Linked DNA regions of Limnospira fusiformis SAG 85.79. Each later gene encodes a partner of the first gene's protein in a complex. Links are inferred from orthologs where the notes say so. Each region holds a gene or a part of one and is shown in the gene's direction. Other genes may lie near its edges.

Region 1 (8,026 bases):
CAACAGAGAGTTTATTCAGGCTTTACACCAAAACTCAGATATTCCCACCTCTTCAGGATAGTATCCCCATTTTACCCCATCCCCAGACTTTCAGAAACCCCGTTTCTTAGGGAAATCTTTTGTGACTGCCCAGCTTTGGCTACCAAGGGAGTTATAATTGCCAGATGGATAAATTGCCTAATATATCGATTATAGCTGCCCAGATTCTGGAGATTGTCTACAGAATTATCTTTGTGGAAGTCGGGGGGATACCCTTAATTGTGGTCTGGTTTATGGCGGGTGGTCTGGTTTTCACCCTGTGGATGAGATTTGTTAATCTTAGGGGTTTCACACACGCTATTAAAGTGGTTTTGGGAGTCTATGATAACCCGGAAGATGAGGGGGAAGTTTCCCACTTTCAAGCATTGGCTACCGCTTTATCCGCTACTGTGGGATTAGGAAATATTGCGGGAGTGGCGATCGCTATTGGTTTGGGAGGTCCGGGGGCTGTGGTTTGGATGACTCTCGCCGGTTTTCTGGGAATGAGTAGTAAATTTGTGGAATGTACCCTCGCTCAAAAATACCGCCTCGTTAACCCAGATGGTACGATCGCCGGGGGTCCTATGTATTATCTATCGGCGGGTTTACAGGACTTGGGACAAAAAAACTTGGGTCGGGTTTTGGCGGCTATGTTTGCTGTTTTGGCGATCGCCGCTGCCTTGGGGAGTTCCAGCATCTTTCAAGCTAATCAGTCTAAGGTCGCGATCGCACGAGTTTTTCCCGTATTCGCCTCTCAGGGGTGGCTCTATGGCTCCGTTTTGGTGCTTTTGGTCGGATTGGTCATTATTGGGGGTATTCGCCGTATAGCTCAAATTACCGCCGTTCTGGTTCCGGTCATGTGTGCTATATATGTAATGGCCGCGCTGTGGGTTCTGCTGGTCAATTGGGCAAAAATTCCTGATGCGATCGCTACTATTTTCGCCTCCGCTTTTGACGCTCAAGCTGTCGTGGGGGGAGGTTTGGCAGCCTTAATTCAAGGGTTTAGAAGGGCGGCTTTTTCTAATGAGGCGGGCTTGGGAATTGCGGCGATCGCTCATGCTGCCGCTCGCACAGATGAACCTATCCGAGAGGGAATAGTCGCCACCCTGGAACCATTAATTGATACCGTCATTATCTGCAATATGACCGCCTTAGTTATCATTATTACCGGAGCCTATAATAACCCCGCCTGGGCTAATTTAGGAGGCGCAGAAATCACATCCGCCGCCTTTGGTTCCGTGATTCATTGGTTCCCTTATGTGTTGGCTGCCGCTTTATTTTGCTTTGCTTTCTCCACGATGATAGCCTGGGGATATTATGGGGAATTGTGTTGGCAATATTTATTAGGACAACGCTGGGCGATTATTTATAAACTCCTATTTTTAACCGCCATATTTTTAGGGGCGATCGTCAATCCTCAAGCGGTGATTAAATTCAGTGATGCCATGTATCTAACCATGTCAATTCCTAATCTATTGGGACTATATTTTCTAGCCCCCACAGTGGCGCGAGATTTGACTGACTATTGGCAAAAATTAACAACATCTAATCAGGTCGCCCAAAACAGTTAAACTAGAAAAGGAATTTTTTGCCCCATAATCGAGGAGTTGCTATGCTTGCTAAACGCATTTTACCATGTTTAGATGTTAGAGCCGGTCGGGTGGTCAAGGGTGTGAATTTTGTTAATCTCCAAGACGCTGGCGACCCGGTGGAATTGGCTGCCGCCTATAATGACGCGGGGGCTGATGAATTGGTGTTTCTGGACATTACCGCTACCCATGAAGACCGGGATATCATTATTGATGTGGTCTATCGTACCGCTGAACAGGTGTTTATCCCTTTGACCGTCGGGGGGGGTATCCAAAACTTAGAAATGATTAAAAATTTGTTAAGGGCGGGGGCTGATAAGGTCAGCATTAACTCGGCGGCGGTCCGTGACCCAGATTTAATCAATAAAGCCAGCGATCGCTTTGGTGTTCAGTGTATTGTAGTCGCTATTGATGCCCGTCGGCGCACTGACCCAAATAATCCCGGTTGGGATGTTTTTGTCCGTGGTGGTCGCGAAAATACCGGACTTGATGCGATCGCTTGGGCGAAAGAATTGGCGCAACGAGGCGCGGGAGAACTTCTGGTCACCAGTATGGACGCAGACGGCACACAAGCAGGCTATGACCTGGAATTAACCCGGACTATCGCTGAAAGTGTCGAAATTCCCGTGATTGCCTCTGGGGGCGCGGGAACCTCTCAGCATATCTACGAAGCCTTAACCGAGGGACGCGCCGAGGCGGCTTTATTGGCTTCTCTGTTACATTACGGACAGTTAAGCGTCGCTGAAATCAAATCCTATCTCGCCACTCGCCATATTCCCGTCCGTCCCCACGCACTCCCCCACGTCTAATGGTTTCCCCACGGGAGTTTTACCTAAACAAAAGATTAAATTTTCCGCATTACCGGCTCAGTTACGAAACTCCTGTTAGAATGGAAGAAATGTTACAAAACGTAACTTATGCTGATTCCTATTCTAATAATTGATATAGCTCTGGTGGCCTGGTCTGTACATCTGATGCAGCAAGCGGCTCGATATCGAGAGTCTTCCTTTGTCCTGGCTGGTATATTAGTGGCTATTTCCGCCGTCGCTATGGTTGTGGTTTATTTTCTCATGGGTTCGTGTATCGACCACCTTACCCAAATGTCTCATCATGCTTACTCCTATATGTGATCTGGTGCGATCGCCTACAGTCCCACCTTTAGACCCCGTGGGGCGACCATTACCAGTGGGGGGCGATCGATTTTCCTGCCTCTGGGCGAGGCTATCAAAAAATTTTTGCCAAAATCATTGACTTAACCAATCATCCTGTGATACATTAAAAGATGTCTTGTCCGGGGTTATAGCTCAGTTGGTAGAGCACTGCAATGGCATTGCAGGGGTCAGCGGTTCGAGTCCGCTTAGCTCCATTTCAGTTGAACCCTTATCCTAACGGCGATAACCGGGAAACACTCAACCCGATAGTCGTACCTAATTACTCAGATATTACTCACAATCTAGTCCTAGCACAGGAAAATAATTCTGTCAATAGGATGATTACTCAGTCAACAAGCACAACTTAATTAATCTGTCAAACACTCATACCACCCCCCAACCAAACACCGATAGGGTAACTCCCTTGTGATACCCGTCAATGGCAAGCCTATCGGTTCGTTCCTCACCATTGACTGCTATCACGTCGGTCGCACCCCCAAGAGTGCTTGTTCTGGTTGGGGGGGGAGGTATGTTTCAAAGTCAACATGATAGCCGTAGGTAGCCATAGAAAGGGACTTATTAATTTATCAATGTACAAAGATATTAGGCTGTCTTTCTATGGACTAGACCTATAGGTAAACCTATGTGCGATCGCAAAACCTGAACTATCATCTACCGGAACCAACCCGATACCCCTAAACAACTTTTCAACTGGTGACAATTACCGAGCAGAAACCGATACCAACATAATCAGTTCACCCCTATGTTATTGCCTATCAATAAATGCCAAAATCAACAATAACAGTTATCAATAACATCACCTCTAGTATGATTATACTCATTGCATTAATCTCCAAAAATAAAGGGTAAACCATTTAATCCTCTCCAAGGGTTCAAAGATTGCGTAAAAATTACTATATGGTGGTGATTCAATTATTTGATATTCATTTAGCCAAATAGTTTCACGTTTAACCATCATATTCTGCTTCATATCATTGTATGTGTAAAATTTTAACCATCCTGCCATTTTCCCATAAATAGAAACTTGGTCTGCATCAAATAATATCCTCACAAATTTGCTACCTGATATATCTGGCAATCGTTTACTTCCGTGTGCTGTATCATCCTCTTTGAGTAAGTATTGGTTGTAAGCTAAAAACCAATTAGTTTCAGATATATCATATTTGTTAGACATGATCTCACCTGCTTGATTACATTATCGTTATCCGTGTCACACCATAAATCACCTACACTTAAACCGATAGGGCTTGTCGGTAAATTACTGATCTTACCATTTGTAGATGCTGTGGGTTTACCTAGTGCGTCTAATTTTTGAGATAATTCTTGAATCCCTGCCACTAATAAAGGAACTAATTTTTCATAAAGAATCGTCAGATAATCTATTTTTTTGTCGTCAACTTCAGGGCTATCTGTGTGGTCATTTTGAACCACTTAAACTGCATCCGGGTAGTGCTCTTGAACTTCTTGTGCGATTAAACCGATTTTAGTTTATTGTGTAGAAAATCCATGGCTGCTAACTCATTATATTTAAATTTAATTAAATATAATTTTTGAAGTCAATCTAAGCTATTAATACTCTCATTAAAAACTGTTGTAAATCTCATATCCGAAGAACCTTTAACATAATCTCCACTATCGTTAATCAAAGATACGTTTGTGCCTCCTACTCTAAATCTAGTATGTACTCCAGATGATGAAAGAGTTGAGTGCTTCATAAAATATGTCTGCCCGTTATATAAGTGTATTGCATATCTATCGCTAGGAGCACCTCGCCAAACATTACTTTCAAGAAAATTAATACCATGATATATAAATACTCTAGGATTAGCCTCTGCTTCAAGTCGCATAGAATAATTTCCCTGATGAGAAAACGCCCAGCTATTTCCTCCAACTCTACTATTTAGTACTAAACTTGCCGAACCAGCAGTAGACCCTATCCGGCGTATGTCAAACCCCCTCCAAACATTAAAATTAATAAGCATATTTTTATCAAAACAACTTTCATTATTTAAAAAATATACGGGATTATTTATTATGTTAAATGTTTTAATTCCTGTGAAAGTGTGATTGCCTGTAGTTCTTACTACAGTTGAATCTACATTAATTGTTCTATTAGCTGCTAATGTTCCTCCTCCTGATAAACCATCTCCTGCGGTTAATGTAATGTTTGAATGTGTATGCTCTGATGGAGTAAACGTTGTCGGTTTACTTGTAACTTCAGACCAAGTAGGCCACCTGGTTGCGGTAGCAGGCGCACTACTGATGTCGCCCCATATATGACCGTGACCGGATGGCGCGAAATTAGTATTTGAGTCAATAACTGCTTGTATCCGTTCATTAGTTAAATACAGATTAACTTCAGCTTCTGGCAAGTCATCGGTTGATTGCCCAAATTTACTAGAGTAAATATTGAAATTAGTCATAATAAAGATTCCGAAAAAAGGGGGATTATCCCCCAACTATTTAATCTACAGTGACCAGCTCAACCAAGGTCACTGAAATATCAGCAACTGATTCGGCAATAGCTTGTAGTTTACTAGCGCCAATAGTGAGCATAACAGTATCACCCGGCTTCACAGAAAATGCGGCATTAGCTACGGTATTTTTTGTGGGTTCTAAGATGAAATGAACGGGTACATTATACCGATTTTTGATAAATACATTACGCCCGTTTGTGTTAGCATTTACTGCCACTAATTCGGCAACTGTATTAGCCGTTAAACTAATAGCGGTTGTAACGGGAGTACCCGGTATCTTAGCAGTAATATTGAGAGTGTCTAAATTTAGAGCGCTACTATAAACCGAAAAACTCATAATCACCTACCTCCTAAATAATTCCATTGTAGCCGGTTAGTAAGTGATTGTCTGCTCTAACCCGACAATCTGCGAAACACTATCCTCTGTTATCCCGTAGATACTAGCAGTAGATTTTAACTCGTCATCCCATGCAGTGTTAGGCGGTAGCCATAAACATTGACCTGGTATGCAATTGCTGATGTGTCCATGACTAAACCAAACCCCAACGCTACCCGTGTTCTGTAGGTGTAAGCGATATCTCTAAGTATTGGCTGCGCGGATAAGTGTAGGGGTATTACCTACGGAAATCCCAAAATTTTCGGGTTGAGTTAATGATGGTGTTTTGGGTAAGGTATCAAGTTGGTATTCTGCCATACCAAAAATATTAATTGAATCATTATTGTGTAATTGATTTAAACATCTAGCTTGTCATACAGAATGTGAATCTATAGCTAATCCTTCTGTCTGATTGGTAATCAATTCGATTAATAAATTTTCGGTATGGATTCCCCCATAATAAGGGAGTTTTATGATACCTAGATTTAACCCGTTTTCTGTGGCTAGGTTCCCATCAAATATCTGTAAGTCTATAGAACCTTGTAACACATCTTGTTTCTTAAACGAATAAACACATTGCCAGAATGGCTAATGTACAGATTTGACATAGATGACGAAAGATGGGGTGAATTTGAAGTTAAAGTAGAGATTGATGATGTCAATCTCATGACCAAAGCCGAAGAAAAAGCCGAAATCAAATTACCTAACTTAGCTGAATCAATTGCTGAAATATTTGGTATGGTAATGGAAATTGCTATCTCTCATCAGGTTACAAAAAACGCTGTTTTAACGGCGTTACATGAAGCAGGTTTGGCTCATGCTGCCGCTTTTAAAGCTGGTAGGAAAGTATCTGAAATAATTGATGATTTGGGATTCGCTACCGAGGAAAAATATGAAACAATTAAAACAGCATTTACCCCGGAGGCTGATAATTTTGAGGAGCTACTGGAACCCAATGAAAGCAAAATTAAGATTACCAACCAGAAGGATGCAAAAGAAACATTACAAACAACATTAAATCAAATTCAATAAATATTTGCTTACGCGCTCAAGGTACTTTACAGGTGAACAGTAATGACCCAGCAAAAGACATATTAGCCGATTTAACGCGGTTATATGATTCAATGAAAAAACAGGATGATATCAGAGAAGAGGAAACCGAAAAAGTACAAGAATTACTGAAAAAAGACTTTCCTGATATCAAGATAGAAACCGAATTGATTGATGGCGATAACCCACTAAGAGGGACTTTGTAATGGTTGCCAGAAGTGCAAGAATGCTAAGGAGTACTCGTAGCTTGTCTAGTCGTCAAACCCGTAGCAGTATAGGTAGAAATGGCGTTAGACAAGTTAATTTAGCCCAAAGAACATCTACCCAGGAAATGGGTTGGTTTGGCAAATTATGAGCCAAATTTACTGGTAAAGTTGTTGAATGGGGCAAAAGTTTTGGAGGTTGGCTATGGGAAGGAATTACTAAGTTTTTATCTAACTTTAGCTTTGAGAAAGTAGCGAGATTTATTACCTCTAATTGGGACAGCTTTGGGAATTTTAATGGGAATATTAGCGATAGTGATATTGATAGAAACATCCCAAATATTGCCGGACAATTTATAACCACCACGGCTGGGTTTTTAGGTAATATGGCTGGGAAATTAGTATGTGGTGTTTTACCAGTAGCAGGTCTTGCATTTATCAATAAAGCGGCTGCTATGCACGTAGCATTAAGCAAGGGGCCTGAAATGCTTATGGAAGTATCTACAGCATTCGGTTCATGCGTTAAACAGTCATTTAACATGGCTATGAAAGCAATAGCATGGACGTTATTTAAACACGGTAGATGGGTTGTTAAAATGTTTTTAACAAAAAGCCCAACAACACTAGCAAGGTCTATTGTTTAAATGGTTCCTGGTGGTAAAGGAACGATTGAAAAATGGGGTGAAGAAAAAGGTGAAGAATGGTCTTTGGGAAAACAGAGAAGGGAAGCTAGGGAGAAATTACCAGAAAAATATGATGGAAATATAAACACTATTTGGAACCAAGACAGTTCCGAGGAATTCGGGGATGAGTTTAGCGATAACTGTAAAGAAGCTATCATCTTAGTCGCTCAAGGTTTAGATGAATATATGGCACTGCAAAGAATAGAAGAAAATAGATAACAACAATTAGTTAATGCTGTAGTATAAGCTGGTGGAGAAAGATTCAGACTTGTGTCATCTTTGAGAAATTTGCCGGAAAATGTTGCGAGTACATTGGCTCAAACTGAAATACTAGGGAATAGGGATATAGGTCAATTTATGGGGTCAGGTGATTTTCGGGAAATCAGTACGTCAGCTAATCTTAAAATACAGTTAACTTTGGTTTTGTACAACTACGAAAAACCACCATACTGGACTAA
Region 2 (6,045 bases), 700 kb from region 1 along the record:
CCTAGAGGGTCGCTGTTCAGCATTATATCATTTAGAACAGTATGATCAAGCCCTAAAAAGTTGCGAGGCGGCGATCGCTATTAACTCTCAGTCATATCAGAGTTGGCATCAACGAGGCAACATCTTAAATAAATTAGGGCGATATCGGGAAGCCTTAGAATCTTATAATAAGTCTATTGCGATTCATCCTAATTATGTCCATAGTTGGAATGGTCGCTGCTGGTCTTTGAATAACTTACAGGAGTTTCAGGATGCTTTAAACGCCTGCGATCGCGCTATGGAAATTGATGATAATTCCGAGTGGGTATGGAATAATCGAGGTTATGCTTTAGAGAGATTATCACGCCACCAGGAAGCGCTACAATCCTACAGTCGCGCCCTCAGTATCAACCCTCAGAATACCATGATCGCCCGCAATTATCAACGGGCTACGGAGAGATGGCAGAAAGCAGCTATATCTAACTACACACCTACTGAATTGTTTAATCAGGGAGAAATATCGCGCCATAAAGGTGATTATGAACAGGCTCTAAGTGCCTATAATCAAGCCCTTGCCAAAAATCCTCACTATTTTGATGCCCACCTTTATCGTTGTCGGGTGTTGCGTATTTTAGACAGAATGCCGGAAGCCCTGGGGAGTTGCGATCGCGCCTTAGTAATCAATTCTAACTCCCATTTAGCCTGGGAAAGTCGCGCTTGGGTGTTGCGAGGTTTGGGTCGTTATCGGGATGCTATACAAGCAAGCGATCGCGCTTTAGCAATTAATCCCCACGCCTATTGGTCTTGGATAGAAAAAAGTGTAGCCTTGCGGAATTTAGGGGAATATCAACAAGCATTAGAGGCGGCGCAAAAGGCGATCGCCATTGACCCCAATCAACTAAATGGCTGGTTAGACACGGGGATAGCCTTAAATCATTTGGGCCTTTATGAACAGGCATTAATAGCCCTAAATAAAGCCCTAAATGCCGACCCCAAAGACCGAGAAGTGTGGCATCAAAGGGGATTAGCTTTAGAGGGTTTAAACCGCGATGCAGAAGCCACCGATGCCTATAATCAAGCCTTAATCTTGGATTTGAAAAGTCAACAGCCAACCGCCAACTGAGCCATCAATTACAACCTGTTCAGAAATCATCTGATCACATCTCAAAGTCCCTCTCCCTCTTTGGGATCCAGATTTAGGGTGAGGGCAATATATTAAGCGACTGGTGAACAAGCTGTAATGATTGAAATCATCATCAACTCTAAAATGTTCCCAAATTGTCCGTAAATATGAGATAATATCAAATGGTGGCTTGAGGGATAGAGATGGCGAGAATCGCAGTAATTGACTATGATATGGGTAATCTGCACTCCGTCTGTAAAGGCTTGGAAAATGCAGGAGGAACCCCAGAAATTACCGATGATCCAAAGGTGATCAGTGCGGCTGATGGTGTGCTTTTACCAGGAGTAGGGGCTTTTGACCCGGCGGTACAACATCTGCGATCGCGTAATCTCATTGAACCCATTAAACAGGTAATTGCGGACGGTGTGCCATTTTTGGGGATTTGTTTAGGGTTGCAAATTTTGTTCGAGTCCGGGGAAGAAGGGGACGAACCCGGGTTAGGAATTTTTCCAGGTAAAGTGCGACGGTTTAAATCCGAACCCGGACTGACTATTCCTCACATGGGTTGGAATCAACTAACATTTACTCAACCATCAGTCAGTCTTTGGGAAAATTTAGGAGATAATCCCTGGGTGTATTTTGTGCATTCCTATTATGTCGATCCGGCTGATGCGACAATTACCGCCGCCACTATCACCCACGGAAGCCAAACCGTCACTGCTGCGATCGCTTACCAAAATGTGATGGCGGTACAATTCCACCCCGAAAAATCCTCAGTCGCCGGACTGCAATTATTATCTAATTTTGTGCAGTTGGTGAACTCTTCTCAGAAGGTAATTACTTCGATGGGATAGTGTTCACAGATGGCCTTGAGAATTTATGGTAATCGCCAACTAAAAACCCTCCCCGGACAAAATACCCGACCTACTCCCTCACGGGTCAGGGAAGCCGTGTTTAATATTTGGCAGGACATTACTGGATGTCGTTGGCTGGATCTTTGTGCTGGTAGTGGGTCAATGGGGGCAGAGGCCCTATGTCGTGGGGCGGCGATGGCAGTGGCGATCGAACAGTCGGGGTCAGCTTGTCAAATTATTAAGCAAAATTGGCAGCAAGTGGCTACACCAGAACAACAGTTTCGCGTCCTACGGGGAGATGTAGTTAAACGGCTAAAATCCTTAGCCGCCGAGGAGTTCGATCGCATTTATTTTGACCCACCATATACAGCCAATTTATATGAACCTGTCCTAGAAGCGATCGCCAAATATTCCCTACTCGCCGCCGGAGGAGAGTTAATTGCTGAACATGACCCAAAACGAGAAATGGTAGAGGTTTCCGGTTTAGCGATCGTCCGCCAAAAAGTCTACGGAGGATGTGCGATCGCCTTTTATGAACCGATTAATTCCCCTGTTCCTTAATGATAGCTTTAGCCCTATCCCATAAGACATCTAATTCCGCTAGGGTGTAGTCTGCTAAAGGGCGATCGCAGGCTGCCTCTACCATAGAAAATCGGCGAATAAACTTATGATTAGTCTCCCGTAGTGCTTCATGAGGGTCGATATCATACCAACGAGCTAAATTGACTAACACGAATAAAATATCTCCCAATTCCGCTTGTTGTTCTGCCTTATCTTGGTGGTGTAAGGCTTCTTCAAATTCCGCCAATTCCTCATGAAACTTATCCCAAACCCCCTCAATATTATCCCACTCAAAGCCAACAGCAGCCGTTTTTTTAGATAATTTCATAGCTGCTATGAGAGGCGGAAGTTGTCGGGAATAACGGTTTAATTTAGCACTCAAAGACTGGGAATCTTGATGATTTCCCGCTTCTTTATCCTTAATAGCTTCCCAGTTTTCGTGTACTTCTTCGACGCTATCAACCTTCACATCTGCGAAAACGTGGGGATGTCTGCGGATGAGTTTTTCCGTAATACCAGCCGCCACATCAGCCAGGGAAAATTGCTGAGATTCGCTGGCAATTTGAGCCTGGAGAACTACTTGCAATAATAAATCTCCTAATTCATCAGCGATCGCTTTTGGGTCTCCCGTAGCGATCGCATCAACTACCTCATAGGCTTCTTCCAGAATATAAGGGGTTAAACTTTGGGGAGTTTGAGCCAAATCCCAAGGACACCCACCATCAGGCGATCGTAATTTAGCCACCACATCAATTAGTTCTTGCAAGGCATTTAGGGTGTCGTTTTCCCGTTGATTATGACTAGATTCAGACATATTGATTAATAGGGTCGGATTATACAAATTTGACTCACTGATAAAAGGCTACAGTATATATGCCCATTATTGCTCCCAACAGTTAGGATATATGCTATTGTTTGCGGGAGTTTCCCACAGTCGAGGAATTGCTAGAACGACGACTGCTTTTTTTTTAGGGGAAGTTGACGACGAATTGGAACGAGACCGCCGCGAGGTGCTATTTTTCGGTTTTTTGACTAGAGCCGATGGTGGTATCAGTCCATATACCCCTTGGCTTTGAAGACGTTTATAAATAGATGACCCCCAATCAGATAGATAGTGGCTCATAGCACCGACTTCTAAACCGCAGAAGATAGCGATCCATTCCATAGAGTGGTTTAACAGAAATTGCCATAGTTCCCCTGCTAAACTCGATAGCGTCCACTCTACCGGAAACAGAAACTCGATCGCCATAGTCATAATCAGACCAAAACCGCCTAGCCAGGTGAACAAGTACAGAACCCGTAAAGCCGTCCCAATAAAAGGCCCGTGGGACAGAAACGAGCGATGATGTAAACTGTTTTGATAGGGAACCCATAGCCAACGGAACCACCCCCAACGTTGAAACTGTCGTGAGTTTAGATCTAAATCTGGCCCAAACATCAGGCCACTAAATAGAAAACTGCCAGATACTAGGAGAGTTAGATGGCTGCTGCGAGTTTGTCCAAACGTCAAAGCCGCCACCAGTGGCAAGCTCCAGAGTGTTATGCGATCGTGGGTTTTGCCAGAAGGCATAGCGCAAAAATTTTTTTCAAAAATAGCTTCCCTATTTTAGCGATTGCTGCTACAATAGAAAACATCGAATGCAAAAGGGCGATTAGCTCAGTGGTAGAGCGCCTGCCTTACAAGCAGGATGTCACTGGTTCAAGTCCAGTATCGCCCATTTTCGGGAAATCCTTATCCTAGCAGCGATAACCGGGATTCACTTAACCCGATAGTCGCACCTAATTACTCAGATATTACTCACAATCTAGTCCTAGCACAGGAAAATAATTCTGTCAATAGGATGATTACTCAGTCAACAAGCACAACTTAATCAATCTGTCAAATACCCATATCACTCCCTAAACCCGACGCTGATAGGGTAGTTCCCTTGTGATACCTGTCAATGGCAAGCCTATCGGTTCGTTCGTCACCATTGACTGCTATCACGTCGGTCACTTCCCCAAGAGTGCTTTTCCCGGTTATGGGGGGAGGGTATGTTTCAAAGCCAACACGATAGCCGTAGGTGGGGGGGAACCCGCTAGGGAATCAACGTACAAAGATATCAGACCGCCTTTCAGTATCAGATTATGAAAGTATGGCGATCGCCTATCCGGTTATCTATGGGTCTGATTCATAATCTCCGGTGAGGGGAAACTATGGGCTATCATCTGGCTGATATTAAAAGTGCGATCGCCAAATCTAAACTATCATCTACCGGAACCAACCCGATACCCCTCAACAACTTTTCAACTGGAGGCAATTACCGGGGGTAGTGCCTAATATTAATGATAGAGGTGTAAAAACCGACTCGGGTTCAATTTCCATGCCTACCTGCCCAACTTGTACATCTACCCAATTGTTAGACTAAATGGATTAGGCTCAATATCATTTTGAACCGCTGGCTCCGAACCCATACGCATCGATGACTTTGGCGCCGTCAGTATTGCTGACGTCGTCGGTATCGGAACCACAGTAGCACAAACAAGATTAGATGTTAATGGAAATATAAGAGGGCATAGAATTAATTTCAGTAATTTACCGACAAGCCCTACAGGTTTAAGGGTTGGTGATTTATGGTGCGATACAGCTAACGATCATGTAATCAAACAGATTAGATAATGCCTAACAACTATGATATATCTGAGACTCATTGGTTTTGAGTTTATCACCAATATTTCATCAAAGAGGATGATTCAAAACATGGTAGTCAGAAATTTCCAGATATATCAGGTAGCCAATTTGTGAGGATATTATTTGAGGCGGACCAAATTCCTGTAGATTGGAAAATCGCGGGATGGTTAAAATTTTACGCATACAATGATGCCCAACAGAATATGATGGTTAAACAATATATTATTTGGCTTAATCAATATCAAATCATTGCCGAGCCGCCATATAGCAATTTTGACGCAGTATTTGACCCCTTAGAGAGGATTAAGTGGTTGACCATTTATTTTTGGAGATTAATACAATGAATCTAATTATACTAGAGGTGGCATTATTGATAATTGTTATTTTTTATTTGGTAATTTCTTTATTTATAGGTAATAAAATCATGGAGTCTAAGCTAGATTAAGACAATAAAAATTTAGACATATTATTTGAGTTTTTTAAATATTCGTTAGATAGTATAATCTGCCCCAAAATATATGACCATGATACGCGTTTACCACCTAACTCAATCAACAGAGATGATATTGACGATGATGGTTGGCGTAAACCCTAACAGCCTAACAGCTAACTCAATAACTTAATGACCCCCTATGGTTTCTGACTGTAGGGGGTGTCTATGTATTTTGGGCTAACAGTCTAACGGCAACAGTCTAATTAAATGTCAATTTTTTCATTAGCTTAAATGCTAACAGTCTAACTGCAACAGTCTAATTACGGGTTTATATGAATGCTCACCCTATCATGTCCAGATATTACCCATAACGGATATTACCCCTAACCGATCGCTTTACCTACAACCTACGACTAAGATTTTT

The links. The genes of interacting proteins can lie anywhere in the genome.
Region 2: the proteins of hisF (region 1) and hisH are in contact, whole or in part, in a crystal structure (PDB 6RU0), measured with the Thermotoga maritima proteins. The link is inferred for Limnospira fusiformis SAG 85.79 from one-to-one orthologs. Residues at the interface, in WP_004080486.1 of Thermotoga maritima: Met1, Leu2, Ala3, Arg5, Ser40, Glu41, Asp45, Glu46, Ala70, Glu71, Ile73, Asp74, Ile75, Pro76, Phe77, Asp98, Lys99, Ser122, Gln123, Glu161, Thr195, Leu196, Asn247, Arg249, Glu251; in WP_004080484.1 of Thermotoga maritima: Asn15, Arg18, Arg22, Arg117, Leu118, Pro119, His120, Met121, Gly122, Trp123, Asn124, Asn134, Gly135, Tyr136, Tyr138, Val140, Tyr158, Glu180, Lys181, Ser182, Ser183, Lys184, Ile185.

Annotation. Positions count from the first base shown.
Region 1 is NZ_CP051185.1:2,503,027-2,511,052, reverse strand. Bases 652-3,523 are described here. They hold hisF (imidazole glycerol phosphate synthase subunit HisF), read left to right. Parts: upstream 652-1,630; coding sequence 1,631-2,416; downstream 2,417-3,523. Other genes in these bases: HFV01_RS11935 (hypothetical protein), read left to right, coding at 2,525-2,737; HFV01_RS11945 (alanine/glycine:cation symporter family protein), read left to right, coding at 652-1,589. Also shown: more of HFV01_RS11945, read left to right, coding at 165-651; HFV01_RS11925 (hypothetical protein), read right to left, coding at 3,597-3,953; HFV01_RS11920 (hypothetical protein), read right to left, coding at 3,911-4,210; HFV01_RS11915 (hypothetical protein), read right to left, coding at 4,336-5,202; HFV01_RS11910 (hypothetical protein), read right to left, coding at 5,243-5,593; HFV01_RS30515 (hypothetical protein), read left to right, coding at 6,909-7,037; HFV01_RS11890 (hypothetical protein), read left to right, coding at 7,272-7,529; HFV01_RS11885 (hypothetical protein), read left to right, coding at 7,530-7,787.
Region 2 is NZ_CP051185.1:1,810,628-1,816,672, forward strand. What follows is about bases 268-3,130. They hold hisH (imidazole glycerol phosphate synthase subunit HisH), read left to right. Parts: upstream 268-1,305; coding sequence 1,306-1,956; downstream 1,957-3,130. Other genes in these bases: HFV01_RS30320 (tetratricopeptide repeat protein), read left to right, coding at 268-1,102; rsmD (16S rRNA (guanine(966)-N(2))-methyltransferase RsmD), read left to right, coding at 1,966-2,517; mazG (nucleoside triphosphate pyrophosphohydrolase), read right to left, coding at 2,498-3,130. Also shown: more of HFV01_RS30320, read left to right, coding at 1-267; more of mazG, read right to left, coding at 3,131-3,331; HFV01_RS08615 (metal-binding protein), read right to left, coding at 3,398-4,087; HFV01_RS08625 (hypothetical protein), read left to right, coding at 5,299-5,532. UniProt on the Escherichia coli protein: IGPS catalyzes the conversion of PRFAR and glutamine to IGP, AICAR and glutamate. The HisH subunit catalyzes the hydrolysis of glutamine to glutamate and ammonia as part of the synthesis of IGP and AICAR.